Regions from separate parts of the Hyphomicrobium sp. GJ21 genome, predicted to be linked through region 1. Evidence: riboswitches for the same ligand, from Rfam matches in the RefSeq annotation. Region 1 holds a riboswitch; each other region holds the start of a gene.
The links. Region 1 has a riboswitch for cobalamin ahead of HYPGJ_RS09890 (TonB-dependent receptor). Riboswitches for the same ligand answer to the same signal wherever they lie in the genome.
Positions count from the first base shown of each region.

Region 2: linked by a shared signal. The riboswitch ahead of cobW (cobalamin biosynthesis protein CobW) and the one ahead of HYPGJ_RS09890 (TonB-dependent receptor) in region 1 are both predicted to bind cobalamin.
Region 3: linked by a shared signal. The riboswitch ahead of HYPGJ_RS11095 (CbtB-domain containing protein) and the one ahead of HYPGJ_RS09890 (TonB-dependent receptor) in region 1 are both predicted to bind cobalamin.

Region 1 is NZ_CDHO01000003.1:328,968-339,405, forward strand. It holds gene HYPGJ_RS18415 (TonB family protein) at 1-75, opposite strand, end outside; gene HYPGJ_RS09885 (hypothetical protein) at 92-721, opposite strand; gene HYPGJ_RS09890 (TonB-dependent receptor) at 801-2,702, opposite strand; cobalamin riboswitch at 2,945-3,164, opposite strand; gene HYPGJ_RS09895 (carboxymuconolactone decarboxylase family protein) at 3,477-3,824, shown strand; gene HYPGJ_RS18770 (LysR family transcriptional regulator) at 3,865-4,209, opposite strand; gene HYPGJ_RS09905 (selenium-binding protein SBP56-related protein) at 4,448-5,734, shown strand; gene HYPGJ_RS09910 (SCO family protein) at 5,807-6,427, shown strand; gene HYPGJ_RS09915 (cytochrome c peroxidase) at 6,446-7,588, shown strand; gene HYPGJ_RS09920 (MBL fold metallo-hydrolase) at 7,705-8,598, opposite strand; gene HYPGJ_RS09925 (flavin reductase family protein) at 8,804-9,448, opposite strand; gene HYPGJ_RS09930 (hypothetical protein) at 9,505-9,729, opposite strand; gene HYPGJ_RS09935 (alpha/beta fold hydrolase) at 10,023-10,438, shown strand, end outside.
Region 2 is NZ_CDHO01000003.1:1,543,444-1,553,881, reverse strand. It holds gene HYPGJ_RS15775 (cobalt-precorrin-6A reductase) at 1-432, shown strand, start outside; gene cobJ (precorrin-3B C(17)-methyltransferase) at 402-1,160, opposite strand; gene HYPGJ_RS15765 (precorrin-2 C(20)-methyltransferase) at 1,157-1,900, opposite strand; gene HYPGJ_RS15760 (precorrin-8X methylmutase) at 1,897-2,538, opposite strand; gene cobG (precorrin-3B synthase) at 2,535-3,812, opposite strand; gene cobN (cobaltochelatase subunit CobN) at 3,809-7,072, opposite strand; gene cobW (cobalamin biosynthesis protein CobW) at 7,072-8,109, opposite strand; cobalamin riboswitch at 8,266-8,449, opposite strand; gene cobU (bifunctional adenosylcobinamide kinase/adenosylcobinamide-phosphate guanylyltransferase) at 8,509-9,033, shown strand; gene cobO (cob(I)yrinic acid a,c-diamide adenosyltransferase) at 9,036-9,656, shown strand; gene HYPGJ_RS15730 (cobyric acid synthase) at 9,826-10,438, shown strand, end outside.
Region 3 is NZ_CDHO01000003.1:575,380-585,817, reverse strand. It holds gene HYPGJ_RS11130 (lysylphosphatidylglycerol synthase domain-containing protein) at 1-486, opposite strand, end outside; gene hpnI (bacteriohopanetetrol glucosamine biosynthesis glycosyltransferase HpnI) at 479-1,684, opposite strand; gene hpnK (hopanoid biosynthesis-associated protein HpnK) at 1,784-2,647, opposite strand; gene HYPGJ_RS11115 (hypothetical protein) at 2,729-2,989, opposite strand; gene HYPGJ_RS11110 (hypothetical protein) at 3,155-3,526, opposite strand; gene HYPGJ_RS11105 (DUF1289 domain-containing protein) at 3,642-4,520, opposite strand; gene HYPGJ_RS11100 (CbtA family protein) at 4,594-5,334, opposite strand; gene HYPGJ_RS11095 (CbtB-domain containing protein) at 5,354-5,563, opposite strand; cobalamin riboswitch at 5,600-5,735, opposite strand; gene HYPGJ_RS11090 (histidine phosphatase family protein) at 5,761-6,321, shown strand; gene HYPGJ_RS11085 (glycosyltransferase) at 6,337-8,307, opposite strand; gene HYPGJ_RS11080 (HlyD family efflux transporter periplasmic adaptor subunit) at 8,322-9,767, opposite strand; gene HYPGJ_RS11075 (hypothetical protein) at 10,002-10,244, opposite strand.

The DNA of each region.
Region 1 (10,438 bases):
GAGCGTGATCACGCGCATGACCCCGCCCGATGCTCCGGAACTCGGACGTTCAGCGCCTCGAATTGCGCGCGTCATCGTTGCATCGGCAGCGTCAATGACTGACGCCCGCCCTAAAGCCTGCGCCTGCACTGTCGATGTCCTCGGGCTCTCGTCCAAGCCACGTCTTTGCGATGGCGCGCCAAGTCTCAAGCCGCGCCCATTGCGGTTCGTCGGAAAGACTGTCGTCTTCGTTGATGAAGGGGTTCGGAAAAAAGATCGAGAGCATCGGCTCATTCTTGCCGTTCGCCATCTCGAAGCCCCACGTCACCGGCTTTCCGTCGCGACCGTAGCCGCGAAAGATGCGCGCCATCGAGGGGCGCCGATGCGCACGAAGTTCAGCGCTGACCGGAAACCGTTCCGAGCCCTTGTTCTCTCCGATGCAGAGGTGAAAGTGGCCGCCGTGCCCGAACATGATCGTCAGATAGCCGTCGCGCAGCGAAATTCGCGTTGGAGCACTGATGCAGCGAAGCTCGTACGCCGCGCCTTGCACGAGTGGACCAAAGCACAGCCCTTGCCAATAATTCTCAAACACATCGCTCAGGAAGGATTCGAGATAGGCTTCCTCGAGCGGCAACTCCCAATATTCCCTGCTGAGCGTTCCGTCGTCTTTCCGATCGACTGACGTCGGCTCGGGTCCAACGAGAGAGAGCGGACGGCTCTTGTCATGGATCTGTGCTGACATTTCCAACGCTCCCTACTGCCAAACATTCGTATTCAAAGAAGGAAGGCTCATGCGGGTTAAGCATGAGCCTTCCTGCGCTTCAGTCGCTGGGCAATGCCATGGTCAGGCCGCCATAAACCGAAGCGCCGGGAGTTCCGTAATCCAGGACCGTTTGATAGTTCTCGTTGAGAAGGTTCTCGCCGCGCACATACGCCTTCCATCCAGGAGCAAATTCGTAGGAAGCCTTGGCGCCGATGAGCACGTAGTCGTTGAGCGCGACGATGCCCCGCGCATCAAAGGAATCGTCGACAACATCGGCGACGTACTGTGCCGTGACGTTCAACGCGACCTTATCCATCGGAACGACGTTGACACCTGCAGCAAACGAATGCCGCGGAATACGAACCAAGCGCTTGTCTTTCGCATCCGTCGCGTCTGTGTAGGTATAGCCGCCGGTCAGAGACAGCCAGCTGGTGAGCACGGCCGTCCCCGAAACCTCGACGCCGTTGCGATGCACGACGCCGGGAATGTTGTAATAACCGGTAGGCCTCCAGTTGATCAGATTGTCCGTATCGAGTTCGAAATACGTGACGTCGAACTTATAACGGCCCTTGTCGAAGCCCTGCTCGACGCCTGCGTCCCAACCGAAACTCGTCTCGGGCTGAAGAGCCGTGCTCCCGTAGTAAGGATCGTAAAGCTCGTAGAGGCTCGGAGCACGAAAGCCGGTGCCGACGCTGCTATGAAGTTTTGTCTCGGTTCCCGGAATGAGATACGCGCCGGTTATGCGATAGGTATCAAAGGTTCCAAAGGTGCTGTGATCGTCGATACGGCCACCGCCGGTCAGAAACAGCCCCTGAATGGGCTCCATCATCAACTGCGCGTAATACCCATTGAGATCCATCGTCTCTCGATGCGGATTGCTGTTGGTTGAAGCTCCAGTTCGCTCCCAGTCGGCGCCCGCAAGCAACGAGAGCGAGTCGTTGAACTTGAAAACGCCCTTGTATTCGCCCTTGATGCGATCACCGTCATACCATCCACCGCGCGTCTTATCGTTGAATGTCTCGCGCTTGACGTTCATGCCCTGGATGGCGAGCGTGTTCTGAAACGCGCCGTTGAGCAATGAAAATTCAGTGCCGACGCGACCAGCCTGCTGCGTCGTCGTCCCGTTATCGAGCGTGTCGCCGAACGTATAGGTTGGCGGCGGATAACCGTCATAACTGTATTTCGCATCAAGCGCGCGGGCGGCGAAAAACACTTTCCACGACGGCGTCAGAAAATACTCGCCGCGGCCGGAGAACGTTAGATTGCGATAGCCATCGTCTTCGCGTCCGTAGGCGTAGGCCGAAAAGCCATCCGTTCCGACGCCCTGAATCGTCGCCGAAATATTGCTGCCGTTCGCCGCCGCGTAACCAGCCGTGTAGGCCCCGTTGACGGTGCTGTACTGGCCGCCTTCGATATTGCCCTGCTGAAAGAAACCGGGCTTCTGCGCGGCCTTTGTTTCAATGGTAATCACGCCGCCGACGGCGTCGCCACCGTAGAGCGTGCTTTGCGAACCCTTCAAAACCTCGATGCGTGAAACGTCGCCGACGAGAAGATGCTCGAACGAGACAGCCGTCTGCGGCGCCGACGGATCGGATATATCCATGCCATCGACAAGCACTTTGACGTATCTCGAAGAAGCCCCGCGAATGTAGATGCCTGACGTCGTTCCTGGCGGACCGTTCTGAGTGAAATTTACCCCCGGAAGCGTGGCGAGGTAGTCCTTCACGTACGTCTGGCCGCGGCTCTCAATGTCCTTCTGGGTGATGATTTCCACGCTCGAGCCGACTTTGGACGCATCCATCGGCGTTTGGTTTGCCGAATAGATCGTCACGCCTTCCAGCTCGGTCACCTGCGCGGACGCCGATACGGCATAGCTGGCGACGCCGGCGATCGCACTCGCGGAAAAAAGAACCGACTTGAGCGCATGGCTCGCGGTTTTTCCCGACGCATTCAACGACATGTATGTTCCCCCGTCTCAAATAAGTGACGGGAGCTTCAGCAGAAGTGGCGCATTTCACAGCACAACACCAAGCGTGCGCAAATTCGCAGGACGCGAAGCGCAGTTATCCTTGACGCATCAAGGCGTGCTCAATGTTTTTGCTAGTTCGTGATCATGTCTCTTGCCAGCCCTGACGCTGCTCCCGATCGGTTGCACATCAGCCGCCACTCCGGCATTCCGTTCCTGCAGGCGTCCCGCACTGAGGATGGGCGACTTGTGTCGGCAGGTCTCCTGGCTCACGGCTCGAACGTCTGTCTCCTGCCTTCCCAATTTTCCGATGCGGAATATCAGTGGCGTAATGCGGAAACGACTTGCCGTTTACAGTTGCGGGCGCAGCCACGGCATCGACTTACGTCTCACCGTGTTCCCTCTTAGCTCGTACCGGCTTGCACCGATCAGAGCACCGTCACAGCACGCATTCCATACAGCGTTCACGCAGCAGTCAACGAAATTATTCTTAGACAACGCCAACCGCGACAACGTCGACAAATCGGCAACACCGCGATTGGTGGCAAAGCCTTCAATTCGCGGCCGGCGCAAACCTATGGATGATTAAGCATGGCCGCCGACGAACGCACCAAAATTGCAGACGGATTGAAATTCACCCTACCATGTAGTAGGTAGGCGCACGGTTTTGCTCGCCGGAACCGGCACAAATACTCTTCTGAGCTACGTCCAGAATGCCCACCAACGCGCAGATACCCTCATCGCAGGGTCTTTCATAAGGAGTTGAGCATGTCCCTCATGGATTGGTCGAACTATCGCGGCGCTCTGATGGGCCGCATCGGAGAACTCGGAAAGCTCTCGCCCGATTCCGTCGGAGGATACATGATGGCCAGCGGCGCGGGCGCGAAGACCAATCACTTGGACGAGAAAACACGGCAATTGATTTCGCTCGCCGTTGCTGTAACGACGCGATGCGACGGTTGCATCTCGGTGCATTCGCAGAAAGCCGTCGAGAGCGGCGCAACCACGGAAGAGGTCGCCGAAGCACTTGGCGTCGCAATCGCTATGAACGCAGGTGCTGCCCTCGTGTATTCGGCCCGCGCGCTGGACGCAGTCGACGCGGCTTCAAAGAAATAAAGCGCCGGAAGCCTGAAGATTTGGCGGGAAGTCCGCCAAATCATCGGACCCTGAGCTTGCCAAACTCGGAACCCGTACTCTGACGCGGAAAGGTTCGCCTTTCACGCACTTTCAGTTGCCCACGCGGTACTGGTGGTACGGCGAGATCACGCATTCGTTCGACCGCATTGATGGCGTCGATAATGGATGGAAAAATGATCTTGCCGTAATCGGTCAGTGCTACGCTGCGCGTCGTACGTTCAAATATGCGTTGACCGAGACTGGCTTCGAGACGCGCAATCCCGCTCGAAAGTGCGGGCTGAGAGACTTTGCATCGCTGCGCGGCGGCAAGAAACGATCCTTCCTCAGCAAGCGCCTGAACATATCGCAGCTGCCGAAAATTCATGAAATCAACCTGAGCTGATCATTTTTCTATCCCCGGAAAAGCGCGGGATTGAGCTCAGTAAAATATCGAAGCGACGCTCGAAAACCAGAACATTCTTCGCTTGGATCTGATCTATAGGAAAATGGAATAATTTGTATTGGGAAACAAAATTTAACTTCCTCCCGCCGTCCCAGTAGCTTCGGTCACGTATGTCAAAATGAAAACCGGCTGCAACCGCAGCCGCGGAGGAGGAAACGAAGTGAGGAAGCTACTTAAATCGAGCGTTTGCGCATTGGCCCTGTTCGTCGTCGGGCCGACGCTGACGATCGCGGACGAAACCTGCAACTCGCCATACACGTCGGCGCTGATTAAGGGCCAAGAAGACTTTCTCCACGTTTGGACACTTGGAGAAGTCGGTATCGGCGACGAATCCGACAAGCTCGTGACGATCGACGTGCAGCCGAATTCCCCGACCTTCGGAAAGGTCGTCAACTCCTTGTCGGTCGGCGGACGCGGCGAGGCGCATCACACTGGCTTTACTGACGATCGCCGCTTCCTTTGGGCCGGCCGTCTGGACGACAACAAGATTTTCATCTTCGATCTCATCGATCCGTCGAAGCCGAAAATCGTAAAGACGATCACCGACTTTGCTGAAAAGACCGGCTTCGTCGGCCCGCACACGTTCTATGCAACGGCCGGCCGCATGATGATCCAGGCGCTTTCGAATCCGAATTCGCACGACGGCCAGACCGGCATCGCCGTTTACAACAACGCCGGCGAACTGATCTCCACGCACAAGATGCCGCTCGAGAACGGCGGCGACGGCTATGGGTATGACATCGGCATCAACCCGGCCCAGAACGTCATGCTGACGTCGAGCTTCACGGGCTGGACGAACTACATGATGGACATGGGTCAGCTGATCAAAGATCCCGAGGCCATGAAGCGCTTCGGCACGTCGATGGTCATGTGGGACTACAAGTCGATGAAGCCCATCAAGACCATGAACGTCCCGGGCGCACCGCTCGAGATCCGCTGGTCGCTGAAGCCGGAAGACAACTGGGCAATCACCGCGACCGCGCTGACCTCGAAGCTCTGGGTTGTCAAGAAAGACGACAAGGGTGAGTGGCAGGCGAAGGACGTCGGCAACATCGGCGATCCGTCGAAGGTGCCGCTGCCGGTTGACATCTCCATCACCGCTGATGGCAAGGGCCTTTGGGTCAACACCTTCATGGACGGAACGACGCGATACTTCGATTTGACGAATCTCGACGCTCCGAAAGAAATCTACTCGAAGAAAATGGGAAGCCAGGTCAACATGGTCTCCCAGAGCTTCGACGGCAAGCGCGTGTACTTCACGACCTCGCTCCTCGCCAACTGGGACAAAAAGGGCGCCGACAACGAGCAGTGGCTCAAGGCGTACGACTGGAACGGCAAGGAACTTGTTGAGAAGTTCTCGGTCGACTTCCATGCTGAGAAGCTCGGTCGGGCTCATCACATGAAGTTCTCGGCTAAGCCGACCAAAGCTGCAGCACTCGGAGATTAAGAGTTGCTATTGTCAAATCGGCCCCGCGCGCAGCGTTCGCGCTGCGCGCAGGATGGCTATGGAATAGTCCTGTTGCTCGCCATCATTTTTGCGATGGCGGCCAACCAGCAAGCCATAGCGGGTCCTGTGTACCCGGAGGTCGGAACTTACAAACTACAGCGAATCCAGCCGGCTCCGTCCGGCTGGGTTCTCGAGAATAGCCCGTGGCTCCCGCGTCGCCTTTCGAGTTACACGAAAGGCAAGATCACGCTGTTCTCTTTCTTCTATTCGACCTGCCGCGACCCAGACGGATGCCCCAAGGCGTGGGAAGCGTTTCAGAAAGTTCACGCCTCGATTCAGGCAAACAAAAAATTCCATTCCAAAGTCCGCTTGGTTTTTTTGAGCCTGGATCCCAAAGTGGATACTCCGGAGATGATGTCTATGTTTCAGACGTCGATGAGCACTCCGGAAGCGCCGTGGTCGTTTCTGACGACCTGGTCCGAGTCATTTTTGGCGCCTATACTGAATGACCTCTACGTGCCGGCCGCACGCGAATTTGACGATGCCGGCAAGCGAACGGACGTCATCAATCATCTCATCAAAGTGTTCCTCATAGATAAGGAGGGTTGGGTGCGAGAGATTTACACGACACGGTTTCTAGACTCGGATGTGATCATCTCGGACATCGGTACGCTTCTTCTCGAAGAAGAATGACAACGTCACAGGAATGAAATGAAAATAAAGCGACACTTGCCTCTCGCCGTTCCCATATGCATCTCGCTGACGTGCGCTTTGCTGGTGGGTTATTTTTCGTCCAGACCCGCATCAAGCGAAGTCGACTTTCCCGTTCCGCTCGGTCTTCCGCCTCTAGAAGCTCATCAACGGCCTGTTAAAAATCAGGTTGAGCTCGGCCGGAAACTCTTCTTCGACCGGCGCCTTGCATTCAACAACACGAACTCCTGCGCGATGTGCCACATCGAGAGCCAGGGCTTGACCTCCAATCAATCGGCGACCGCGATCGGGATGGAGGGGCGCAGTCTCAATCGTAACGCGCCCGCGCTCTACAATGTCGCTTACGAAAAAACTCTATTCCACGATGGGCGCGAGACTGACCTCGCACAGCAGGCATGGGCGCCGCTGCTATCTCCGCTCGAGATGGCTAATCCCTCGATCGGCAATGTTGTCGACCGCATCAGAGGATTCGACGACTATAAAGGGCTGTTCGAGGCTGCATTCGGCGAGCACGGCGTCTCCATGGAGACAATCGGCACGGCGCTCGCCTCATATCAGCGAACCTTGCTCGCGGGCAACTCGCGCTTCGATCAATGGCGTTATGGAAATAAAGCAGACGCTTTGACCGATAGCGAAAAGCACGGCTTCGAGATTTTTACCGGCAAAGGTAATTGCTCGACCTGCCATACGGTCGGCGAAAAATCCGCGCTCTTCACCGATGGCAACTTCTACGTCACCGGCATCGGTTACCGAACGGCGATCGGAGCCGGCGCGCGCGTGTCGAAAGTTCAACTCGCGCCGGGCGAGTTCGTTGAAGTGAAGCATGAGGACATGACGTCCTACTCAGCTCCCGTTCTCAACGACATCGGCCGGTTTGCCATAACGCTCGATGCCAAGGATCGCTGGGCTTACAAGACGCCAGGATTGCGCAACGTGGAACTGACGTTTCCGTATATGCACGACGGCTCACTTTCGACCCTCGAGGACGTCGTGGAATTCTACGACAAGGGTGGCTTCGAGCACGACGCAGAACGCGTTTTGCATCCTCTCGGACTAACGCAGAAGGAAAAGTCCGACCTGGTTGCGTTCCTGAAATCGCTCACGACGGCCGAAGATAAGGCGAAGCACTCCCCTTATCGCTGACAACGGGGATCTAGCTATTTAGTCGGGGCGGACGGCACCTGCTTTGATGTGCCCTTCGCCCCGACAAGAAAGACTTCAGCACTACGACGCGCTGAAGCGCGGATCACGCGAGCCAACTAAAGCTCGTTGATCGGAACCTTGAGATGCCGCTTACCGCCTTGATCAGGCTCCGGCAGGTTGCCGCCGCGCATATTGACCTGGATCGACGGAATAATCAGTTTCGGCAGGCCGAGCGTCGCATCGCGCGTCGTGCGCATTTTGACGAACTCGTCTTCGCTGATGCCCTCGCGAACATGAATGTTGTTTGCGCGCTCCTCCGCGACGCTTGTCTCCCATTTGATGTCGCGCCCATCGGGGCCGTAGTCGTGGCACATGAAAAGCCGCATTTCGGGAGGAAGCGAGAGAACGCGCTTAATTGAGCGGAAGAGAACATGCGCGTCGCCACCGGGAAAATCGGCGCGCGCGGTACCGCCATCAGGCATGAACAGCGTATCGCCGACGAATGCCGCATTTCCCACGACGTGCGTCATGCACGCGGGCGTATGACCCGGCGTATGCATTGCGAAAACCGTCATGCCACCGACCTGATACGTGTCCCCGTCTTTGAACAGCCGATCGAACTGGCTTCCGTCACGCTGGAATTCGGTGCCTTCGTTGAAAATCTTACCGAACACGTCCTGGACGATCTTGATGTTCTCGCCGATGCCCAGTTTTCCGCCAAGCTTGCCTTGTAGATACGGTGCCGCTGACAGATGGTCGGCATGCGCATGCGTCTCGATCAACCATTCCACCTTCAGACCATGCTCTTTGACGAAGCGAATGATCTTGTCGGCCGACTCGTAACTGATGCGCCCGGCTGCATAGTCGATGTCCATCACGCTATCGATGATGGCGCAGGCGCTCGATGCCGGATCCTTGACGACATAGCTCACCGTATTGGTGGGTGGATCGAAAAATGCCGTGACTTCGGGTTTGAGCGTGAGATCGACAGGGTGCGGAATTGCAGCCATGGGAGCCTCCGGTAATGCAAAGACTGTCACGCCCGGCGCTTCCAATGAAATCGAAGCGACAGCGGTCTGTGACTAACCTGGATACTGATATAAGATTTTTCTTCTATTTTTCCAGCACTTTGAGGCATCCCAATCCTGCCTTAGCGCCGCACGGAGACGCCACGGCAGCCCCCGCACGCCGACCAGCCGCGGCTCTGGGTACAGCTTACGAGCTGACCTTGCCTTCCTTAATCCAATCGCTCCACGCTGGCCGATCCATCGAGAACAGGTCCGCTGTTCTCGTGTACCAACTTGTTCCGTGCATTCCGCCGATAAGGCGCATCGCAGGCGTGTCGATCAGCGGCGCTTTTGCATCCAACAGGAACTCGTCGCGGATGTGGGCGTGAACGATCCGCCCAAGGATGATCGACTGCTTGGCACCGAGCGGGACAATACTGTGCAGCACGCATTCCAGCGAGATCGGACTTTGCGCAATCCTCGGCGTCGCGATCTTGACCGACGGCGCAGACGCGAGTCCAGCAAGTTCCAACTCACTGACGCCAGCCGGAGCGTCGATGCACGTGACGTTCATCGCAGCGGCTAACTCTTCAGAGACAAGGTTCACGACGAACTCGTTCGTCTGCAGAATGTTCGCAGCAGTATCCTTCATGCGATTATCGGGTGCCGGAAAAACCGTCACCGAAACCACCGGCGGATCGGTACCGGCAAGACCAAAGAACGTGTAAGGCGCTGCGTTACAGTCGCCAGCCGGATTTAACGTGCTGATCAGCGCGATCGGCCTTGGAACCACTGCTCCGGTCAGAAACGCAAAACGCTGCGCCGGCGACATAAGATCAAAATCAAATTCCATAGAATTTCTTACCGGCTTACAAAATCATAGAGCCATCGGCATCGCCTAAACAGGCATCAATCCTCGTGCGCACGCTTCAGCATGCGCACGATAAGATCGTAGTCCTGCGATGTATGCACCGTAACTCTGGCTGCATTTCCAGCGCGGGAATCGAACATCACAATGAACATTCCTGGCTCAGAGCGCGCCGGTTGAATCTCAGCTTCACCGATCTGAACGTCATAGATCGCTTCCTTGATACGCTTTACGGCTTCTCGAGTTTCTGAATTGCGCTCGTTCACGGATCGGCTTCCTTCACATGCGGGAACGACGTCACAATATCGCATTCGTGGCGTCGCACGCGGCTGTGGATTTCACGGAATGGCATCGCAGAACTACGCGCTTTCTCAGCGTTCCGCGGATCGCATAGCGCTAATCGCGTTCCCTTCCGCTTTGAGTAGAACTACGCGGCAAGAGCGATATTAAACGGACTGCGGAAGCGGCACAGTTCTTCTAAAAAATATACAGCGAGACGCAGCGCTCCGCGCTCGCCTGCGATGCTCCAGTTCAACAATAATATAAAACGGAACAACCGATGTCTGATCGCTCATACTATTCACAAGCGTTCCACGGGCCTTTCGAGACCTTCGATCTCGGCCACATCGATCTTGAGTCTGGCTATCGCCTGAGAGGCGCAAAGATCGCGTACCGAACCATTGGCTCGCTCGGCGCCGCCAAAGATAACGCGATCCTGTTTCCGACTTGGTATTCCGGAACATCCGGCATTATCGAGCAAGCATACGTCGGAAGCGGCCGCGCCCTCGATCCAGGCAAATATTTCATCATCATCGCCAATCAAATCGGAAATGGCCTGTCCTCCTCACCGAGCAACACGGCGGCACCATTCGGAGCAGCCGGATTTCCGAGCATCTCGATCGGCGACGACGTCAACGCACAGCACGCACTCCTTACAAGACACTTCGGCATCTCGGAACTTCAGCTCGTTCTCGG
Region 2 (10,438 bases), 1.2 Mb from region 1:
ATCGAGCATGCGACCGTCGAGGATGCGATCGCGGCTTTGCCCGACGCTCCGAGCACCGTCTTCTCGGCGCTCGGCCGCTCGGCGATCCCTTTGCTTTGCGCGAAACCGCAGCATCGTTACGTCATCCGTGTCGTCGATCCGAGCGCGCCGCCCGCGGAGCTGCCGGAGGCCGTCATCATTTCTGCACGCGGCCCGTTCCGGACGGAAGACGATATCGCTTTGTTTCGTGAATATCGGATTGCGCGTGTGCTGGCGAAGAACTCCGGCGGGGATGCGGCGTACTCGAAAATCGCGGCGGCGCGCGCATTGCAGTTGCCCGTCCATATCGTGAAGCGGCCGGACATCGCGAAACGGCATACCGTCACGACAAGCGACGAGGCGCTGTCCTGGATCGCGCATCATCATGCGACCCGCACGAAACGCGGCGTGTAAACCCATGTGCGGCCGTGGCTGCCTTGTACGGCGCGCGTCGACGGCGAGCCGACGAGGACGACCGTGCGCATGTCGCATGTCGCCTTCGCGGCGTCGGCTAATGTCGTGATCTCGATCGACTCGTCGGCGCGGCCAACGGCACGCGCAAACGCGACAATGGTTTCCGGCGCGCGGATCGTGCTCAGGATCCGGAACGCTTCCTGGATTTGATCGGGCCGAGCTTTCGAGGCCGGATTATAAAGTGCGATGACGAAATCCGCTTCCGCCGCAAGCCGCAGGCGTTTCTCGATCGTCGCCCAAGGCTTCAGATTGTCCGAGAGCGAAATGGCGCAGAAGTCGTGGCCCAATGGCGCGCCGATGCGCGCTGCCGCCGCCAGCATTGCGGTGACGCCCGGCTCGACACGAATGTCGATATCGTTCGCCAGATCCGGCGCATTGTCGACGGCTTCGAACACTGCTGCGGCCATTGCGAAGACGCCGGGATCGCCGCCGGAAACGACGACGACGCGTTTGCCGGACGATGCGATTTCGAGAGCCCGCTTGGCGCGCGCAAGCTCCTCGCGATTGTCGGAGGCTTCGAAGACTTGCCCGCGGCGCGGCGTCAATCGTGCAAGATAGCTCTCATAACCGAGCACGACGTCAGCGGTCGAGACGGTTGCATCGGCGGCGGGCGTAATCCATTCGGACGGGCCTGGCCCCAATCCGACGATCGTCAATTGTCCGTTCATGCGATGCGCCGTCCTCGCCCGCCGGGCAAAAGAATGATCGAGAAATAGGGCACGGCGCAGTCTTCGAGTTCCGCGAGCGGCACGACCCGTTCGCCCTGCATCGTTCCGCGTTCGACATAGATCGCGTCTGCGGCACGGCCTGCGTCGTGCAGCGCGCGCTTGATCTTATCGATGTTGTGGCCGACCTTCATGATCACCGCGGCGTCGGCCGTCCTCAGATGCGACGCAAGAGCGGCGCCGTCGAGCGTTCCGGGCAGGACCATCAGGATATCATCGCCGTAGGTGATCGGAGCGGCCGCCGCCGTCCAGCATCCCGACATGCCCGTGATGCCCGGAACGACACGAACGGGGTAAGCGCTTCTGATGCGGTCGTACATGTGAAGGAACGAGCCGTAGAAAAATGGATCGCCTTCGCAGAGCAGCGCAACGTCGCGCCCTTCGGCGAGATGCTGCATGATTGCCTGCGCGCTCGCCGTGTAGAAATCGCGGATCGCATCGACGTAGGCGTCTTCGCGGAAATCGATTTCGGTCGTCACCGGATATTCGAATGCGGCTTCGCTCGCCTCGCCGTTCAAGTGCGGCGCGGCGATGGTCCAAGCATGACCCGCCCGGCCCTTCTTGCGAAAATGCGCGATGACCGGCGCGGTTTTCAGGATGCGCGCGGCTTTCAGCGTCACGAGGTCAGGGTCTCCCGGACCAAGACCGACGCCATACAATGTTCCCGTCGGATTGACCGTCATTCGGCCTCGCTTGCAAGCGCATTGACGGCGGCAGCGGCCATCGCGCTTCCGCCTTTGCGGCCTTTGATGATCGCGAACGGGACACGGCCGTCGGCCGCAAGCGTGTCTTTCGATTCCGCCGCGCCGACGAAACCGACCGGCATTCCGATGACGGCCGCCGGTTTCGGAACACCCTCGTCAAGCATTTCGAAGAGCCGGAAGAGCGCGGTCGGCGCATTGCCGACGACGACGAGCGAACCGGTGAGATGCGGACGCCAAAGCTCCATCGCGGCTGCCGTTCGCGTGTTGCCGATTTCCGCTGCGATCTCTGGAACGCGCGGATCGCGCAACGTGCAGATGACGTCGTTCTTTGCCGGAAGGCGGGCGCGCGTCACGCCGTCCGCGACCATCATCGAGTCGCAAAGAATCGGAGCGCCGTTCTTCAGCGCCATTGATGCGGACGCCGCGAAGGTCGGCGACATGACAAGGTCGCGCACGATATCGACCATGCCGCAGGCATGCACGATGCGAACCGCGACGCGCTCTTCCTCGGGTGAGAGACCGGCAAGATCAGCTTCCGCGCGGATGATCGCAAACGACCGCGCATAGATCGCAGCGCCGTCGCGAATGTAGTCTTGGGTCGTCTTGGTGCTCGTCATCGGGCATGCTCGATAAGGTAACGGGCCACAGCGGATTCGATGTCTGCAGGACTTACGGCTGCGAGGGCGACGCGGCCTGCCGGTCCGTCATCACAGATCAGGTCGTAACGGCCATCGCGCGCGACGAGTGTCAATGCGGCGGCTCCGCGCCGCGCACACCCTTTTTCGCAGCCCGAAACATGGACCGATGGTAAAAGTGCTTGGCTGCGGAGGCGATCGGCGATGCGGCGGGCGTCCTGCCGGGTATCCGTCGTCGCGTTCGCGCATCCGTGTGAGCCGGGGCAGACGTCGAAAAAGAGGCGCGGATCGTCCGGCTCCGTGATCAAGCCGAGGCGTTCTGCTTCCGTCAGGACCTCGTGGCGTCGTGTATCGTCCGCGACCGGAAAGACGAGAACGCGCTGCGGGCTCGTGCGGGCGACCTCGGCTCCGGTCTGAGAAGCGGCGGCACACAAAGCTTGCAGCTGATGCGCATCTATGCGTCCGAATGGAAGTCCGACGCCAACGGCAAAAATCTGTCCGCTGTGTTTGTGCGCGCCGACCGGTGGAACCGGAAGGGAATCCGGCGCGACGGCGGGGAGCATTTCCGACTCCAGGCCCGCAGCCGCATAGAGCGTTGCGCTGCCGCTGCGCGCAACCGCATCTTTCATCCGCGAGATGAACTGATCACGGATGCGAAGCTCAAGGAAGACCGCCGCGAGCCGTGTAACGGCTTCGACAACATGGTTCGACGGCAACCGCACGCCAATTTCCGCAGCGCCATCGAGAAACACCGCATAGGTGTCGTGGGCGATCGACGACACCATGATGTCGGTCGCGCGATCGCCGACGCGCATATCCCTTGTGGCGGAAAAGCTCCAACCGAACTTCGCCGGCAGTTGCCAGAACATGCTGTTCGTCAGCAGAACCTTTTCGAGCGCGGCGGCCAGAGGCTGGACGTCGGCGCGTGCCGGATCCATGCCGCTCAGCGGATCGACGATGATATTGCGGATCGCTTCGGCGCCTTCATCGGCATCGATCAGACCGGTTTCGCTCAGCGCCACCAGCGCTTGCGAATGGCTTGCGGTGGTGAGGCCGCGCAATTGCAGATTGCCGCGATTTGTCAAATCGATTTCGCCGGAGCCGAACTGAGCGGCGACTTTCGCGATCGTCAGCAAATCCGCGAGGCGCAGCGTTCCGACGCGCGGCCTGACCCGCAATATCAGACCGTCGCCCGACTGCATCGGCCGCAACGCACCCGGACACCAGCCTTTGCGCAATGACGACCGCGATGTCATTCTGCGGCCTCCTGCGAGGACGGATTACGCACGCCGATGTCGTTGCGGCGCGGATGCCAGAGGCCGCGCGCGATGGCGTCGTCGAAGCGGCGGCGCATCGCATCGATCGCAGCGGGGTTCTCGCGCGCGATGAATGCGGCGACGGCAGGATCGCCGAGATAAGCCTGATACAGCCGTTCGAATGCGCCATCATCGACAGCCTTCGCCGTTGCCGCAAAGGCGAACGCGGCATCGACACTCTGCGCCATTTCGGCGGCGCCGCGAAAGCCGTGCCGCATCTGGCCATCGATCCAGCGCGAATTCGCGGCGCGCCCGTGCACGACGCGGGCGCATTCCTCGGCGAGCGTGCGAACATGCGGCGCGTCGGGCGTGCCGGTGTCGCTGTGATAGAGGGAGACTTTGTCGTTTCCGACGGAGGCAGCAGCGGCCGCGAAGCCGCCCTCATGCGCCGCGAAATCGCCGCCTGTCAGCAAATCGATCTCGCGATGATCCTGGATGTGCACGAAGGCGTCGGCGCTTTTTACGCGCGATTCAAAATCGCCTTTCGCAGCTTCGGAGGTGCCGTCGGCGTTGTAGGTATGCGCGGAGCTTTCGATGTAGGACGCGCCGAGGTCGGATTGGGTGTTCCACGTCCCGCGATCGATCAACTGCATGACGCCGGCGCCGAAACTGCCGTCTGCGGGTCCGAAAATCCGATCCAGGCGCGGCGCGATCTTCGCACATTCGATGAGAGGGTTGTCGCCTGCGTCTTCTTTAAGTTGGGCGACGAGCGCGACGGCCGAGTCGAACAGCGCGAGCTGCGCGCCGAACATGTCGCGGAACAGCCCTGATATCCTGAGCGTGACGTCGACGCGCGGCCGCCCGAGTTCCGCAATCGATTCTGTTTCGACGCCGGTGACGCGATAGGAACGCTCGTCCCACGCAGGACGCACACCGAGCAATGCCAGCGCCGTCGCAAGTTCTTCGCCGCCCGTGCGCAGCGTGGCGCTGCCCCAGAGGTCGAGCACAATCGCGCGCGGCCACTCGCCGTGGTCGGAGACATAGCGTTCGAGGATCGCCTTGGCAGCGCGCTTGCCGTTCGCCCACGCGGTCGGTGTCGGCACGGCACGCGGATCGACGCTGAAGAGATTGCGCCCGGTCGGCAGAACGTCGGATCGACCGCGACTTGGTGCGCCTGCGGGCCCTGGCTCGATGAACTTGCCGTCGAGCGCGCGGACGATGGCATCGAGCTCGATATCGTCGAGCACGTGCAGACCGTCGCGAATGCTCAGCTCCTTCACGTCGCAAAGAAACGCGTCGATGCGCATCAGCGCGTCGGCCGTTGGCATGCCCGAGGTCAAGCCGCAATGCTCGGCAATTCCGGCGCGCACGGCGGCATCGACGATCTGCTCCGACAAGGCTTTCCTGCGGCGCGGATCGAGGCCGTCTGCTGACGAGAACTCATCAACGAGACGTTCGACGTCGCTCAAGGGGCCGGAAATTCCGGCCTCCGTCATCGGCGGCGGCTTATGTCCGAGCGTGATCGCAGCGATGCGCCGCTTGGCTTGCGCGGCCTCGCCCGGATCGTTGACGATGAATGGGTAGACGAGCGGCAGAGATCCGAGGATCGCACGCGGCGCACAGGCCTCGCTTGCGGCGATGGCTTTGCCGGGTAGCCACTCGAGCGTGCCGTGCGCGCCGAGATGCATCAACGCATCGATCTTCGCGACGTGACGCAACCAAAGATAAAACGCGACGTAGCTGTGGCGCGGCGGCGTTGACGGATCGTGATACTCCGCCTTGCGGTCCTGCGGCTGTCCGCGTTCGGGCTGCAATCCGACGATCACGTTACCGAACAGAGCGGCGCGAAATGCGAATGCGCCGTTCACGCAGGATGCGTCCGTCTGGGGCGCACCCCATGCCGACGTGACCAAATCGCGAAAGCCTTGCGGCAAGTTTTGAAATGCGGTCTTGTAGTCTTCGAGCGGCCAGCGGATTTGATTTGTCTCGGCGAGGCTTTCGACCACGTCCCGTGCCGATCGTGGCGCGTCGGTTATGCCATAGCCATCGTTCAGCAAGCGCGAGAGGATGCGCTGCGTGCTTTCAAAGCCGTCAAGTCCGACGGCGTGCGCAATCTGGTCCGGCCGTCCGGGATAGGTCGACAGAAGCAAGCCGACGCGGCGCGCGCTCCGGGGCATTGCACGGAGATGCACCCATGCGGCTGCGAGGTCCGTGACGTGCGCGATGCCATGATCATAGGGCGCATGCTTCAGAAGCGAGACGCCCGTGTCGTTGACAGTCTCGTCGGGCTCCTTGAACGAGACGACCCCGGCGAACAGCCGACCATCGAGTTCGGGCAGCACGACATGCATCGCCAGATCAGATGCGCTGGCGCCACGTTGCGAGCGGTCCCACAGCGTCCGCGACGCATTCGTCAGTGCAACCTGCAAGATCGGACAGTCGGCGGCGTCGAGCGGTGACGTGTGATCGCCGTCGCGCGCGGCAAAGGCCGTGGCGTTGATGATGACGTCGGGTGTGATGTTCATCAGTTCGTTTCGGAGCCAGTCGGCGGCATCCGGCGCCTTGAGGCTCGGAACGAACATCGCCGTCACCGCGAGCCCGCGTTGCTCCAAGGCATCGGCAATCGCATCGATGGGCGCAACGTCGCCTGCCAGCAGATGCGATCGATAGAAGACGATAACGGCGGAGCCGCGTGCGAACCTTTGCGGGCTTTCGCGATAGACGCCGTAAGCGGGTATCGCGCGAACGCGCGGCAAAGCCTCGGTGCTGCCACCGGCACGCGCCAATACGGAGGTGAGCGCCGCACGCGTATTCTCGATGCCGCCTTCGTCGAGCAGAGCTTCGAGATTGGCCAAGTCATCGGCGGGAAGTGTCGAGAGCGCCGCGAGACGCAAGTCCGGCCGTCCGTCGCCGGGAACGATCGCCAACGCGATGCCAAGCTCGCGGCAGCGCTTGCTCAGTTGCTCGCCGCCGTAGCGCCAATAGTCGAGGCCGCCGAGCAACCGCACGAGAACGGCCTTCGAACCATTCACCGTCGCGTCGATGAAAAGATCGACGGACATCGGATGGCGAAGCGCGCTTAAGTTGACGACGCGCAAGCTTGGCCGCTGTGCTTCGGGCACGTCGCGGAATGCGGCGGCGGCCATCGCCAAATCCGAATCCGAAAATGAGAGAACCAGAATGTCCGCGGGCGAGAGCCCGAGGTCCTGCACGGCGGCAGCCTCGTCAAGCTCTCGTGCCTCGCGGACAACGATGTGCATCAGCTCTCGCCTGTCAGCGTGCGAACGATGGCGTCGCGGTCGAGACCCTTTTGTCCGATGACGACGAGGCGGCCGACGCGCGCTTCATCGGGATGCCAGGCGCGCTCGTAACGCGTATCGACGCGCTCGCCGACGCCTTGCAGCAGCAGCCGCATCGGTTTGCCGCCGATCGCCGCGTAGCCTTTGACGCGCAGAACGTCGTGGGCGTTGGCGACGGCCTTGGCGCGCGATGCGAGATCGTCCGGTGTTGCGACTTCCGGCACGTCGACGATGAAGGTTTCGAAGTCGTCGTGATCGTGCTCGGCTTCATTGTCGTGATGCGAGGGACGCGCCGCGAGGTCGTCCTCGGCGGCAGCCGACAATCCGAGGAGGACGCCCGCAGGCACCTGCCCTTCGCGCGCGGCGACGATTTTGATGGCGCGCGGAATGCTGCGCTTGATTTCGTCCGACAGCGTTTTGACGTCGTCGTCCGACAACAAGTCGGCCTTGTTCAGCACAACGAGATCCGCGCAGAGCAGCTGATCCTCGTACACTTCTTCCAACGGGTTTTCGTGGTCGACTGAAGGGTCGGCTGCTCGCTGCGCCGCGACCTTCTCCGGATCGTCGACGAAGCGGCCTGCCTTGACGGCCGGTCCATCGACGACCGTCACCACGCCATCGACGGTTACGCGATTGCGGATATCGGGCCACTCGAATGCCTTGACCAGCGGCTTCGGTAGCGCGAGGCCCGACGTTTCGATGATGATGTGCTCGGGCGCGGGCTGGCGCGACAGCAGCGCTTCGAGCGTCGGAATGAAGTCGTCGGCGACGGTGCAGCAGATGCAGCCGTTGGTCAGCTCGACGATGTTTTCTTCCGGACAGTTCTTGATGCCGCACGAACGCAGGATCGTGCCATCAACGCCGACGTCGCCGAACTCGTTGACGATCAGCGCGAGGCGGCGGCCTTCGGCAGTTTCAATGGCGTGACGGACAAGCGTGGTTTTGCCTGCGCCGAGAAAACCCGTAACGATGGTGACTGGAACTTTACGTGCGGACATTCAGTGCTCCCGATGCAAACTTTCAAACTGAGAACGGCGGCGCATGCGCGAGGCCGCGCGGCGACTTCAGATTTCGCCGCCTAGGGGAGCGCACCGAATGGCGCGCGACATGCTGTGTGCTGCATCTTAACCTTTCCGCGCCCCGCCGGCGCCGGTTCGAGTTGGGTATCCGACGGCAGGTTTCCTGGCTCGCGGGTCGCGGCATCTGGCAACCTTCCCGGGATGTCCCAGTGGTACTTTTGCCATGTGCTCGCCGCTTACAGTTGCGGGGGCAGCTGCGGAGTTCAACCGCATTCCCTTCGAAACCCTCTTGCGAGGGACCATCCGCCCAATCGATAAGTGACCCCCCGTGCTTCGTCAATCGCCCAACGCGCCCTACACATCGATCGAAAGGCCATTATGTCCGATGCCATCCTGCCGCCTTTAACCCTTGTGCTCGGAGGCGCGCGGTCCGGCAAAAGCTCGTATGCGGAAGGGCTGATCTCGGCGTTGCCGCGGCCGTGGGCGTATGTGGCAACGGCGGAAGCGTTCGACGAGGAAATGCGTCAGCGCATTGCGCATCATCAGGCGCGGCGCGGACCGGATTGGGTTCAATACGAGACCCCGCTAGACATCGCTGCGACGCTTGCGGGAGAGGCCGCCGATCAGCCGTGCCTCGTCGATTGCCTGACGCTTTGGCTCTCGAACCTCATGCACGCCGAGCGGGATATCGCGCGCGAAACAAGCACGCTCGTCGAGGCGCTTTCGAAACGGTCCGCACCCTGTATCATGGTCTCGAACGAGGTCGGGCTCGGCATCGTGCCGGACAATGCTCTGGCGCGACGGTTTCGCGATGAAGCCGGATGGCTCAATCAGCGCATCGCAGCGGTTGCGGATTGCGTCGTCTTCGTTGCCGCCGGGCTACCGATGACTTTGAAAGGTTGATGATGAGCACTCCAGAAACATCCACGGACGATGCGGAACGTCACAAGTCGAAAATGGCGAAGCGCAAGGCCGTGCAAGACGCCGAGGTCGCGAGCAAGACGATCGAGAAGGGCGTACTGCTCGTGCACACTGGCCCCGGCAAGGGAAAGTCGACGGCGGCGTTCGGGCTCGCGCTTCGCGCGCTTGGCCACGGCTGGCGGATCGGCGTCGTGCAGTTCATCAAGGGCGCGTGGCAGACCGGCGAACGCGATGCGCTGATGCGTTTCGGCGATCAGGTTTCCTGGCACACGATGGGCGAGGGCTTCACCTGGGAGACGCAGGACCGTGAGCGCGACATTGCTGCCGCGACGCGTGCGTTTGCAAAGGCTCGTGAGTTGATGGCCGATCCGACGATCCGTCTGTTGATCCTCGACGAATTGAACATCGCGCTCCGCTACGATTACCTGCCGATCGACGAGGTTATCGCGGCGTTGCGTGACCGGCGCAGCGATCTGCATGTCGTCGTCACGGGACGGAATGTAAAGCCGGAGCTTATCGCGCTTGCCGATGGCGTCACCGACATGGGAGCCGTCAAGCATCACTTCGCGGCGGGCATCAAGGCGCAGGAAGGCATCGAGTTTTAGTGGGTCGATATCTTGCGCGTATCGATGGGTCTCTATTCGAATACGACCGCTGGCCGGCCGCGTGGTGCTTCACCCCACCCCTAACCCCTCCCCGTTAAAAGGAGGGGAATTAGTGGAGAAAACCCAAGGTGCGAGTGCCTGTGACGCTCTCTAGATGTTGAGAAAAGACATGGCCGCGCGGGCGTTGATGTTTTCGGGGACGGGGTCGGATGTCGGCAAGTCGCTGATCGTGGCCGGGCTCTGTCGCCTGTTCGCTAATCGCGGCGTGCGCGTCGTACCGTTCAAGCCGCAGAACATGTCGAACAACGCGGCGGTAACAGCAGACGGCGGCGAGATCGGCCGCGCACAGGCACTGCAGGCGCGCGCCGCACGCGTCGCGGCTTCCGTACATATGAATCCCGTGCTGCTGAAACCGCAGAGCGAGATCGGCGCACAGATCATCGTGCAGGGACGCATGGCCGGATCGGCGGCTGCGCGCGATTTCCAAGCGAAGAAGCGCGATCTGTTGCCGGCCGTGCTGGAAAGTTTCGCGCATCTCAAGGCGGACGCCGATCTCGTGCTTATCGAAGGCGCGGGCAGCGCGTCGGAAATCAATCTGCGCGCCAACGATATTGCCAACATCGGGTTCGCGCGAGCGGCGGACGTTCCAGTCGTGTTGATCGGCGATATCGACCGGGGCGGTGTCATCGCAAGCCTCGTCGGCACGAAGCATGTGCTCGACGTTGACGACGCGGCGATGATCCGCGGCTTTATCGTGAACAAAATGCGCGGCGACGCTTCGC
Region 3 (10,438 bases), 250 kb from region 1:
GAGAGGTTCGCCTGGGCGGATCCAGGCGAGAAATCCGAGACCGAGCAACGTAAAAAACAGCTGGCTGACGATTTCCATCGTGACGTCGATGACGGTCGTCGCAATTGCGGCGCCCGACTTCATGCCCGAGACGGTCAGCTCACGCGCGGCGATGGCTTCGCCTGCGCCGGGGATGATTGCGAGGATGTTGGCGACGCTGTCGCGCAGAAGGCGTGCCCAATGAAACACGGCGACGGCATTCCCCGGCGGCGTGACCGCGAGAACCTGCCAGGCGAAGGCGCAGAGCGTGACAGAGGCGAGATAGAGCCCGGCCATCGCGGCGAGCCCCTGCCATCCGGCCGCGAGAAAAGCATCTCCGACTTCGGCAGTTCCGAAATAAACGACGAGGATGATCGCCAGCGCGATGCCGGCAAGAGCGCAGAGCGCGACGCCCGTTTTCACGCGGCCCGACCGTGCGGCGCGCTTTTGACCGGTCTCATCAGACATCGTGCGATGCTTTCGAGATGGAGGGGCCGGTTACGGCCGGGGCGTGTGCCGCAGTTTCGGCGGCCATCAGCTTGCGATAAGCGCGGATGCTGAAGGTTTCCTTGCCCCATTTGATGTTGTTTCCGAACATGCCTGCGACCCAGGCGAAAAAGCAGACGCATTCGCGCAGAGGCACGAGCCACGGCTCGGGTGGCGTGGCGATGCGGAGGTTCCGGCGCACGAGGTAATGCAGAATAATCCTGAGCGTGACATGCGCACCGATGATCGAAAGGCCGATGATGCTTGGTTGCGGCAGTAACAAGATCAGCAGCAGCGCGAGCGGCCACGTGACGACGGCCATGAACTGATCGAACGGACGGCAGGCGCGTTCCGAGCGGTGCCAGCGCACTTCGTGCTGAAACATGGATGCGAAATTCGGTTCCGCGACGACGGTATCGCAGGCATAGGGTGAGAGCACGACGCGCCAGCCGCGGCGCGCGACGAAGCGGCCCATCGAGAAATCCTCGGCGAGGCATCCGGCGAGCATGTCAAATCCGCCGATCGCGTCGAGCGCTTCGCGGCGCACGGCGCTCATGGCTCCGAAGACGAAGTCGATGCCGCGCAGATCAACGTCGACCGTGACGGAGGGCACGAACCAATCGTTCAGGTAAAGCGCACCGAAGCGCGAGGGCGTATTGTCGGCGGGCCAGCCCTTGTAGATCGAGGCGACGGCACCGACGGTTTTGTCGTCGAACGGCGCGGCCATCGCGGCGATGCAATCAGGATCGACGCGCACGTCGCTGTCTGCGAGGACGAAAAGGTCATACTTCGCCGTTCGTGCGATGTTGGCGAGGTTCGCCGCCTTGCGGTTCGGTCCGGCAAGCGTTTCATCGACGACGAGGCGGAGATCGAGGCCGGGGTTTTCTGCGATCAGCCGATTGACGACCTCGATCGCGGGATCGTCGGCCGTGTGCGCGCCGAAGATAACCTCGAACTTCGGATAATCCTGCAGACAGAACGAGCGCAGGCTTTCATAGAGTTGCGGGTTAGTGCCGTAGACCGGCTTCAAAACGGAAACCCCGGGGCGTGGTTCGGCGCCAAAAACCGCGCGCTCGCGGAAGCGCGATACGGCGCGCACCGCTAGGATCAGGTAGGCCAATCCGGCGACGCCGAGGGCAACGCCCGCGAACTGCCAGATAGAAAAGACGATGAACGGCATAACGGCTTCAGTCCGAGTTTTACGCCGCGACGCGCCGTCCGGCGGCAAGGGGCATAGCACGGCAGGCATGGCGTTTCGAGCGCTTCGGGCCGCCGCAGATCAAGCGCGGCGAACGGCCTCGCGGAACGGGACGAGCGTGATGCCGAGCGCGTTGGCCTTGCCTTTGACGTTGAGGCTCGTCAGGGCCGCGAATTCCTCCATCGGGCGGTAGTCGTCGGGCAGGTTGTCGACGCCCGGCCAACGGCGCGTGGCGGGATGAAAGTAGAACTCCGTCGTTCCGTTCGGGAGTTTGTCGAGAAACTGGAGAACGCGCGTTTCGGTCATCGCGCCGCTGTCGTTCAGACCGAAGACGCGATCGTTGACGCCGAGGCCTGCAGCGCGCACGCGTCGCCGCAGAAGCCGCGATTGCGCGTAGAAGAACACCCATCCGGACAAGCGGTCGCGAAAACGATCCGACGTTGCCGTGTAGGACGGAAACAGAGGCTCGACCGGAATGCGTACGGGCGGGTTGCCGAAATCCTTGGCGAGCCTGGCGATGATTTTCGAGATCGCCGGATGCATGTGGAAATGCTGGTGGCCGTTGATGTGGTCCATCGTGAGGCCGGTCTTGCGGAAGGCATCGAACTGCGCCGTGATCTCGGCTTCGGCTTGGCGGCGAAGATCTTTCGAGAAGAACAGCGCGGTTCCGAATTTGACAGGGTCTGTCGAAAAGCGTCCGTCCTGTCCGACGAGGCCCGGCACTTCGGTCGGCGGAAGAACGGGGCAGCTGTCGACGAGCGTGAGATGAATTCCGACGCCGAGATGCGGCAGCTTGCGCGCGCGTTCAACGGCGTCGTCGCGGGCCGGTGCTCCCATCATCAGACTGGCCGCTGTCAGGATGCCATGCTGATGCGCCAGATCGACGGCTTCATTGACCGGCAGCGAGAGGCCGAAGTCGTCGGCCGTCACAATGAGTTTCTTCAAAGCCGCTCCTCGAAAACGAGACGCTCGTGGATTCGAGACGCGTTTTACGACTGCGGACGCCGCTCTGCCAACTCGGGCTTTTCAGCGCTTGGCAGGCTTTTTCGCCTTGGGCGGCGGATCGATGACGTTACGGCACGCCTCGCTCAGCCGATCGCGCTTGCGGTTGAGACAGGCGACAATCCGGTCTTCGTTCGGAATTTCAAAGAAGCAGAGGCTCAGGACGTCGCCTGTGCACGCGGCCTGTTCGTCGGCGGTGCCGCTGTGGGCGTGGCCGAGACTCGCGGTTGCGGCGAATGCCACGGTCGCGAATCCAGCCGCGAGAACCCAACTTGTCGCTTTCATCAGAGGTCCCACAATTGCCGCGAGAAGCGTGAATGCCTCATCGCATTTGTAAGATGCTCAATTGACCGGCGCGTGGCGGTGAAACTGTGGCGGTTTTCTGCAAAACGACGATGAAAACCGGTGCGATCGGCGCCGTGCGTTTCGCATGGCGCGCGTTAACCACGCTTAAGGCGTCGTTCCGGGCGGCGGCGGATTGGACGTCGCCTGCGGTTCGGCTGCCGCGCCTTCACGAACTTCGCAAAGCGTCGGTGTATCGAGCGACGTCTTGTTCATGAACGCCCAGTTGGCGAACGCGAGGTAACAGACGGCGACGGACTGCTTGTTCTGCAGCGTCACGATCACGGTATCTGTTCTAACCGACTCGGTGGCGCGCTTGGCGACCTCGAGCGGGACGACCGTGACCGTTTTAATTTCGTAGTCTTTGGCGATCAGAGCCGAAAAGGACGACTGCATCGGCGGCGCGTCCTGCGCGCTGACGGCAAATGAGCCCAAACAGAAAGCGGCAACGAGCAGAGTTCCGAGCCTGGCGCTGCGCATGCGATCCTCTCTTTGTTCTCAATGTGATCCCGTGACTTGCGTACTACGCCGGCGCGGCCGTCTCAACACTGAACGCGCGTAAGCTGCGGCGGGCTGGGGACAAAGGGTGAGAAACTCAGTTTCCTGCCGCGGGCGTGGGATAGAAAATCGCGACGGGCATCGCAAAGGCAGGCAACGCCAGACTTGCGGGAATTTCTTCGCCCGTTTTGAGAAATTCCGGGAGCAAATGAGTATGCGCGCCGGAAGCGGACTTCTGATCCGGTCTCGGAATGGGCGTGTAAACTTCGATACGTACCGCCGCCGATTCGACGACGCGGTGCGGGCTTGCGGCGATGACGTCCGGTCCGATATCGGCCATGAGATCGGACCAGGGCCGGCCGATCTGGCTTGCGAGGCGTTCGGCGAGCGCGCTGTCGCCGGTACGTACGCAGAAGCGCGCATTCTTGCGGCCGATGCCGAAGTCGAACAGGCGGTCGCTCCGATGCGCGGTGCTTATCGCGTCGGTATCGGCTCCGAGATCCTGAATGGTCGTGTGTTCCGTCATGTTTGCGCGCGCGCGCGGCATGGCGAGCACGATCGGTCCGCCGTCGGTAAAGGCAAAGGCGCGAAGCCGTTCGTTGATGCGCAGACGAAATGTGGAATCGTCGGCGCGCGCGATCATCGATCCGTCGCCTGTGTCGATGCCGATACGGCGATCCGGTGTGCACGGAAACTCGGCGACGGCGCCAGGGACGCCGGTGACCCATGTGCCCTGCCGCTCGGAAATCTGTTCGCAGGTCCAGATTGCGATTTCAGCGGGCGTCCAGGGCAGGAGGTGCACGCGGATCGCAAGATTGGCGAGGCGCTCCGGCAGCTGACGCCAGACGTCATCGCGCCGGTCGTCGTCCATTGCCATCCAGTCGGCGATTTCGCCGCCTGTACGCGCGCAACCAATACAAAAGCCGGTAGCGGGATCGAGTTTACAGATGCCTACGCAAGGCGAGTGCCGTGCCAAATCGACTGCCCTAATATGATGATAGCCGTAAATGTTTCGGGCCGCCTTGCGAGCGGCCCGATCATATCGCTCGTCAGTATGCCGTTCGCGTCTGGCTTCGTTCGACCATAGCGCCGAGAGCAAGCCCAATCGTCGCCCAGAGGATGCCCTGGATCGCGAACGAGGCAGTGCGGAATTTCCAGAGGAGATCGGCCGGGAAGTCGTTCGGGACTTCGTTGAGGGTCGGAAGCGCGTAGCCGGCAATCGTGACCAGCACGATGTACGTCAGCACGCCCGCGATCGTCGCGTTCCACGAGCCCAGGCTTGAAGAGAGCGCGCGTCCGAGAGTTACGGCAACGGCCAGGGCTGCCGCGGAAAACACCATCATCGTGAAGTAGAGCTGCGTGCGATAGGCGATGGTGTCCTCGGCGCCCACGGCTGGCGGGTTCGCCGGGTACTTGAGATAGGGCACAACGTAGAGCGCTAGAAATCCGACCGCAGCGATGACGATGGCCGTCGTTCGCGGCGGGAACTTCAGCAGCCTGCCGCTCGCGAACGCGAAGGCGAGTGCGACAAGTCCGCCCAAAGCGGTGCCGAACATCGCGATGCCCGTGAGCAGTCCCAACCCTGCCTGAACTTCGCGGCTGACGAGTTCAGGTTCTTCCGCCGCTGCAGCAGCGCCGTTGGCACTGGCCTGATGTTCAGCGGCGGCGTGCGATTCTTCGAATGCAATCGCGCGATCGACCTGCGGCTCGCCCACGATCTTCGCGAAACCGAATGCCAGAAGCGCAGCAAAAAGGCCCGCGAGCATGCCGCGGAGCAACAATTGTCCCATGATTTTATCTCGCGTCTGATCAGTGGCAGGGGAAGCCGAGAAGGTGGCGACCGTCGTGAACGAATTCGTGCACGTACATGCCATTGAAGATCGCCATCGCGCCTTCCTCGACGCCGATGAAATACATCGCGAGAAGGAACAGCAGTCCGCCGAAGATTGCCCAGGGCAGAATCTCACGGACCGGAATGGGTGTTGCAACGGTGTCTTGGATGACGGAAGAATATGCCATTAAGGGGCCTCCTTGGGATTGCGCGTCCCGATCAAGCGTTGGCCCATCACAAGAGGGTCTGACTTTCGGCTGGAGCTTTGCGGCATCCTCCGATCACAGTGGCGCGACCGTTCCGGAATTTCACCGGTTTCCTACCCATGACGTGCGAAGGTCCACCATAGGTTGATCCGAGCCTTTGTCAATGTAAAGCAACGCCCATGATCCAGCGGCTGACGCTCATTTCCCATGCTCCGACGGCTGCGACGCGTGCGGCGGCCTTCCCCTTGGATGAGGGCATCGACGAGAAGGCGCGGCGCGATACATCCGCGCTTTCCGGCGATTTGCCGCAGTTCTTAAACGCCTGGACCAGCCCGGCGCGGCGAGCGGTCGAAACGGCGGCGGCGCTCAATGTCGATGCTAAGATCGAGCCTCTCATTCGGGACATGGACCTTGGTCGATGGTCGGGGCGGACGTTCGCCGACGTCGAAGCGTCGGAGCCGGAGGCGATGGTCGGCTGGCTCACGGATACGGCAGCGAGCCCGCACGGCGGCGAGTCGGTCGAGGCGCTTCTGGCGCGCGTCGCGAACTGGTTGAGGGCGGCGCCGGAGAGCCAGGGACGGAGCGTCGCCGTTACACATCCCGCTGTCATCCGCGCGGCCGTCGTCGTCGCGCTCGAAGCGAACCCGGTATCGTTCTGGCGGGTCGACATCGCGCCGCTCGGCGTTGTTGAGCTTGGCTCGAACGGCAAGCGTTGGACGCTGAAGTCGCTGAACGGTTGATGACGCGAATTCTCGCTAGCGGAACACGCGGGCAGCGACAGCGCGTGCGAGGAGATGCGGCTTGATGTTGCCGCTCGTCACGCCGCGGGGCGAGGAAAAGATGTAGCGCAGCACGCTCATCTTGGCTTTGTCGGTTGTCTCGAACTGCAGGCCGAAACCTGTTTGCGTCGTTCGCCGGATGTGGGCTTCGAGCGAGATGTCGGCGAAGCTGATCTTCACCGGTGTTCCGACTGGAACCGGTAGATCGCCAATCAGATGCATGCCGCTGACGGAAAGATCGGACGCGAAATAATCGCGCTGCTCGCCGTTGAAGGCAAGCTTCACGGGAACGCGCACGTCGAAGCGGTCTCCCGTACGGCGCTGTTGCTGCTCGGTGCAGACGTAGCAACACAACGTCAGAAGGACGAGATTGTACCAGCTCCAGAAAAACGCGATCGCGCTCGACTCGGCGAGCGGCCGGCTTTGATCGAAGATGAAGGCATTGGCGATGCCGAATGCGGTCAGGAACAGCAGCGCTCCGAAGATGCGCAGAAGCGGCCACTGGATGAATTGCTTGCTGCGGTCGCCGCCTTTTGCCGTCACTTTGAATTTCTGACCGTTGGGGCGCAGCAATCCGGACCAGACGGATTTCAGAACTTCGGAAGCGCAGAGCATCTGATAGAGATCGGTCATCAGAGGCAGCACGCGCCCTTCCGTCAGCCAGACATAGATGGCGGATTGGACGACGATGAAGGGCGCCAGATACCAGATCGCGTCGATGACGTTGGCGTGCACGGCCTGGATATCGAGAATGAGATATAGCGCCGGCACGATGATGCCGAGCACGCGGAAGAGATGCGTCGCCGACCAATGAAGGAAGGTCTCGCAGAGCATGATGCGATCGACGAACGGCAGGCCGTTGCCCCATTTCAGCGGGCCGCTATGGCCCCGGCAGATCTGCACGAAGCCGAGGGACCAGCGCGCGCGCTGGGTGGTGTATTCGGCGAGCCCTTCGGGCGCGAGGCCGAGAGACAGGATCTCGTTCAGATAAACGGTGCGGAAGCCTTTTTCCCTCAGCCGCAGAGAGACGAGATAGTCCTCGGTCACGGAGTCGGTCGGAAAGCCGCCGATGCTCTGCAAGGCGTCGAAGCGAATGACGGACGACGTTCCGCAGCAGAAGGCGGCGTTCCAGGCATCCTTAGAGGCCATGACGATGTCGAAGAAGAAGCGCTGCTCGTCCGGCCAGACTTTCGTTACCGCGAGATTGCTTTGGATCGGATCGGGGTTGAAAAAGTGCTGCGGCGTCTGCACCACGCCGACATCGGGGCCGAGTGCCAGCGAAACGGCGCGCGTCAGGAAATCCGGCAACGGAATAAAGTCGGCATCGAGAATGGAGATGAAATCCGGTTTCTCGTCGAGCGCCGCAAGGTTCTTCAAAGCGGCGTTGATGTTGCCGGCTTTCGCATGCGCATTGTCGGGACGTGTCAGATAGCCAATGCCGCGACGCTCACATAATTCCTTGAGCCAGCTGCGGCGGCCGTCATCGCAAACCCAGATGCGGAAGTTCGGATAGTTGATGTTGAGCGCGCCGATGATCGTTCGATCGAGAATATCTTCGCCTTCGTTATAGGTGCAGATCAGCACGTCGATCTTCGGCACATCCGGCTTGGCGAGAAGACGCTTTACATTCGCATCGGCTTCGGCGGTTCGATTGCGCGTGCGGGTCAGGAAGATTTGAGAGGCTGTGGCGCCGAGCATCGCGATCGCTTCGACGGCGGTGAACGTCAAGCCGGTCAGAAAATCGATCGGGTTTTCAGGCGAGGGAATGGTCTCGAAAATGCGCCACAGCATGTAGCGCCAGCCGAGGAACAGGCAGACGGTGATCGCGATCACACGCACCGTCGTGTTGTTGCGATTGACCCACGGGAGAATTGCGAGCGCAATCAGCAGCAATACGATCGCAGGTGCGAGCGCATCCCAATAGCCCATGCCGGCCGCATACGTCATGACGCCGTCTCCGGTCAGTCAGTTGAAGCCAGGGCACCAGGGGACGACGTGTCGAACTTGACGAGGCCGGAGCGGCCGATCTGACATTCGGCGCCTTCGGTCAGGCCGGGGAAATTCAAGGTGACGTGATAGGGCTCGCGCGCCAGCATGCTCTGCTGGATGGCGCTGTTCGAGGACACCGCTGCCAAACCGTTGAGGCCGACGATGCGACCGTGCAATTCCTTGCCGCCGCCGCGCGGCTGGAAGGTTGCGTTCTGACCGATGCGGAGTTTCTGGTAGGTCGTCTCACTGACGCTCGCGGTGACCATGGCGCTGCCGCAATCGAGCAGGCGCATGAGGTCCTGTCCGGCGTTGACGTGCTCGCCCGGCGCGGTGAGAATTTCCCAGACGCGGCCGTTGACGGTCGAACGGATCGAGGCAGTAGACAGCTCTTCGTTTCGCCGCGTTTCCGCGTCGATGCGTGTCATGAGGACGGCCAGTTCCGCCTTGCTGCCTTCGAGGCGGGCGCGAACGTCGGCCAATTCCAGCGCGACTTCCATCTTGCGCTGTGCGGATTGCGGCGTGTCGTTGTAGCTGTCGCCGATGAAGATGAACTTGCGTGCGGCTTCGAGCTCGACCATCGATCCCTTGCGGCGTTCGGTGAGGCTCTGGATCGTGTTCTTGGTCACGCGTTCGTCCTGCAGCGCCTTATCAAGATAAGCCTGGCTGACGGCGTCCGTTTTTCTCAGTGCGCTGGCGCGCGTCAATGTCTGCAACGCCATGTCGTGTTGCGCTTCGGTGGCGGCCAGGTCGGCGTCGATTTCGCGGATGCGCTGGTCGAGCTGCGTGATGCGTCCGACGCGGAAATTCTCCTGTTGCTCGCTGAGCTCGACGAGGTTTTGCTCGAGGAGCTGCTTCTTGGCTTCAAGTGCCGAGATCGCGGTTCCGAGCTGGTCGCGCTCGCGGCGCAGACTGTCGAGATGCGAATAGTCGGCGCGGCGGTTGCGGATCGTCAGAATTTCCTCGTTGTTGCGGAACGTGCTGCCGATGTCAGTGGCTGTGGCGGCCATCGTCACATCGCCCTCGATCGGCGCGCGAAGTGTGATTACCCGGGCGTTGACCACGGCCTCCGCGCTCGTGGTGGCGAGGAGACGGACGGCAGGCGCCCAGCCCAATATCAGCGCCACAGCAAGCGCCAACGCGGACTTGGCAAGCGTGGACGGCTTGATTTTCGAAAGAGGAGTTCGCCACGAGGATTTCGGAGCAGCGTCAGTTTCGGCTGCGTCGCTGAAAGTCTTCTCGGTTTTGTCGTTGTCTGTCGCGCGCTGAGCTTTCCAATCTTGGATCGCGGACTCGAGAAACGAGAGCTGCATCTTGGCGTTGAAGTCGGCGTCGGCTGCCTCTTCGGCCCGTGCGCTGTCGATCGACTGGCTCTGTGCTGTCTGGCGTAGCCGGGGTGCGCGATGGAGAGAATATTTCATTGCAATTGAACCTTGCGGGCTAACCTGAAGTCAGGCGCTGATCGGAATTCGCAAGTTTCAATTTGTACGTCGGCCGGATAAATAAACGCTGAGAATTTAGTTTAATTTGTCATTATCGGTGGCCGATTCAGAGACGGCTCGGTCGTCGGATTCCTTACGAGATTATTAAGAGTTGCGGAGCGGGTCTGGCGACGACGACCCGTATCGCGAGCCTCGCCCGCTCCGTTGGGAGCGTCAGCCCGAGGCATCCTTGATGCATTTCGTCGTGAAACTTTTTTCGGCCGCGCCGTGAAGGTTCTTTGCCTTGGCGTCCGCGTCGCACTTCGCCTTGGCGTCTTTCTCGCACTTGGTGACGAAGCTATTGAGTGCGGCTCCGTGAAGGTTCTTTTCCTTCGCCGCTGCGTTGCAGGTTACGTCTGCGGCCATAGCGGCAGGCGTCATAATCAGAGTGGCGATCACCGTTATCAGAAGTTTCATTGCATCCTCCATGACAGGCTGGATCGAGTATAGCCGTACGTTCAAAGCACCTATGTCCATCCGAGGATAGTCACCGGCACGTAATTCCTGCTCGGATGGAAGCCGAATAGTTACGCGGTGGGAAGAACGTTGGTTCCGAAGCGTACTCTCCTGCAATAGTGCATGATGTTCACGACCGTTTGACGGCGAAAGGG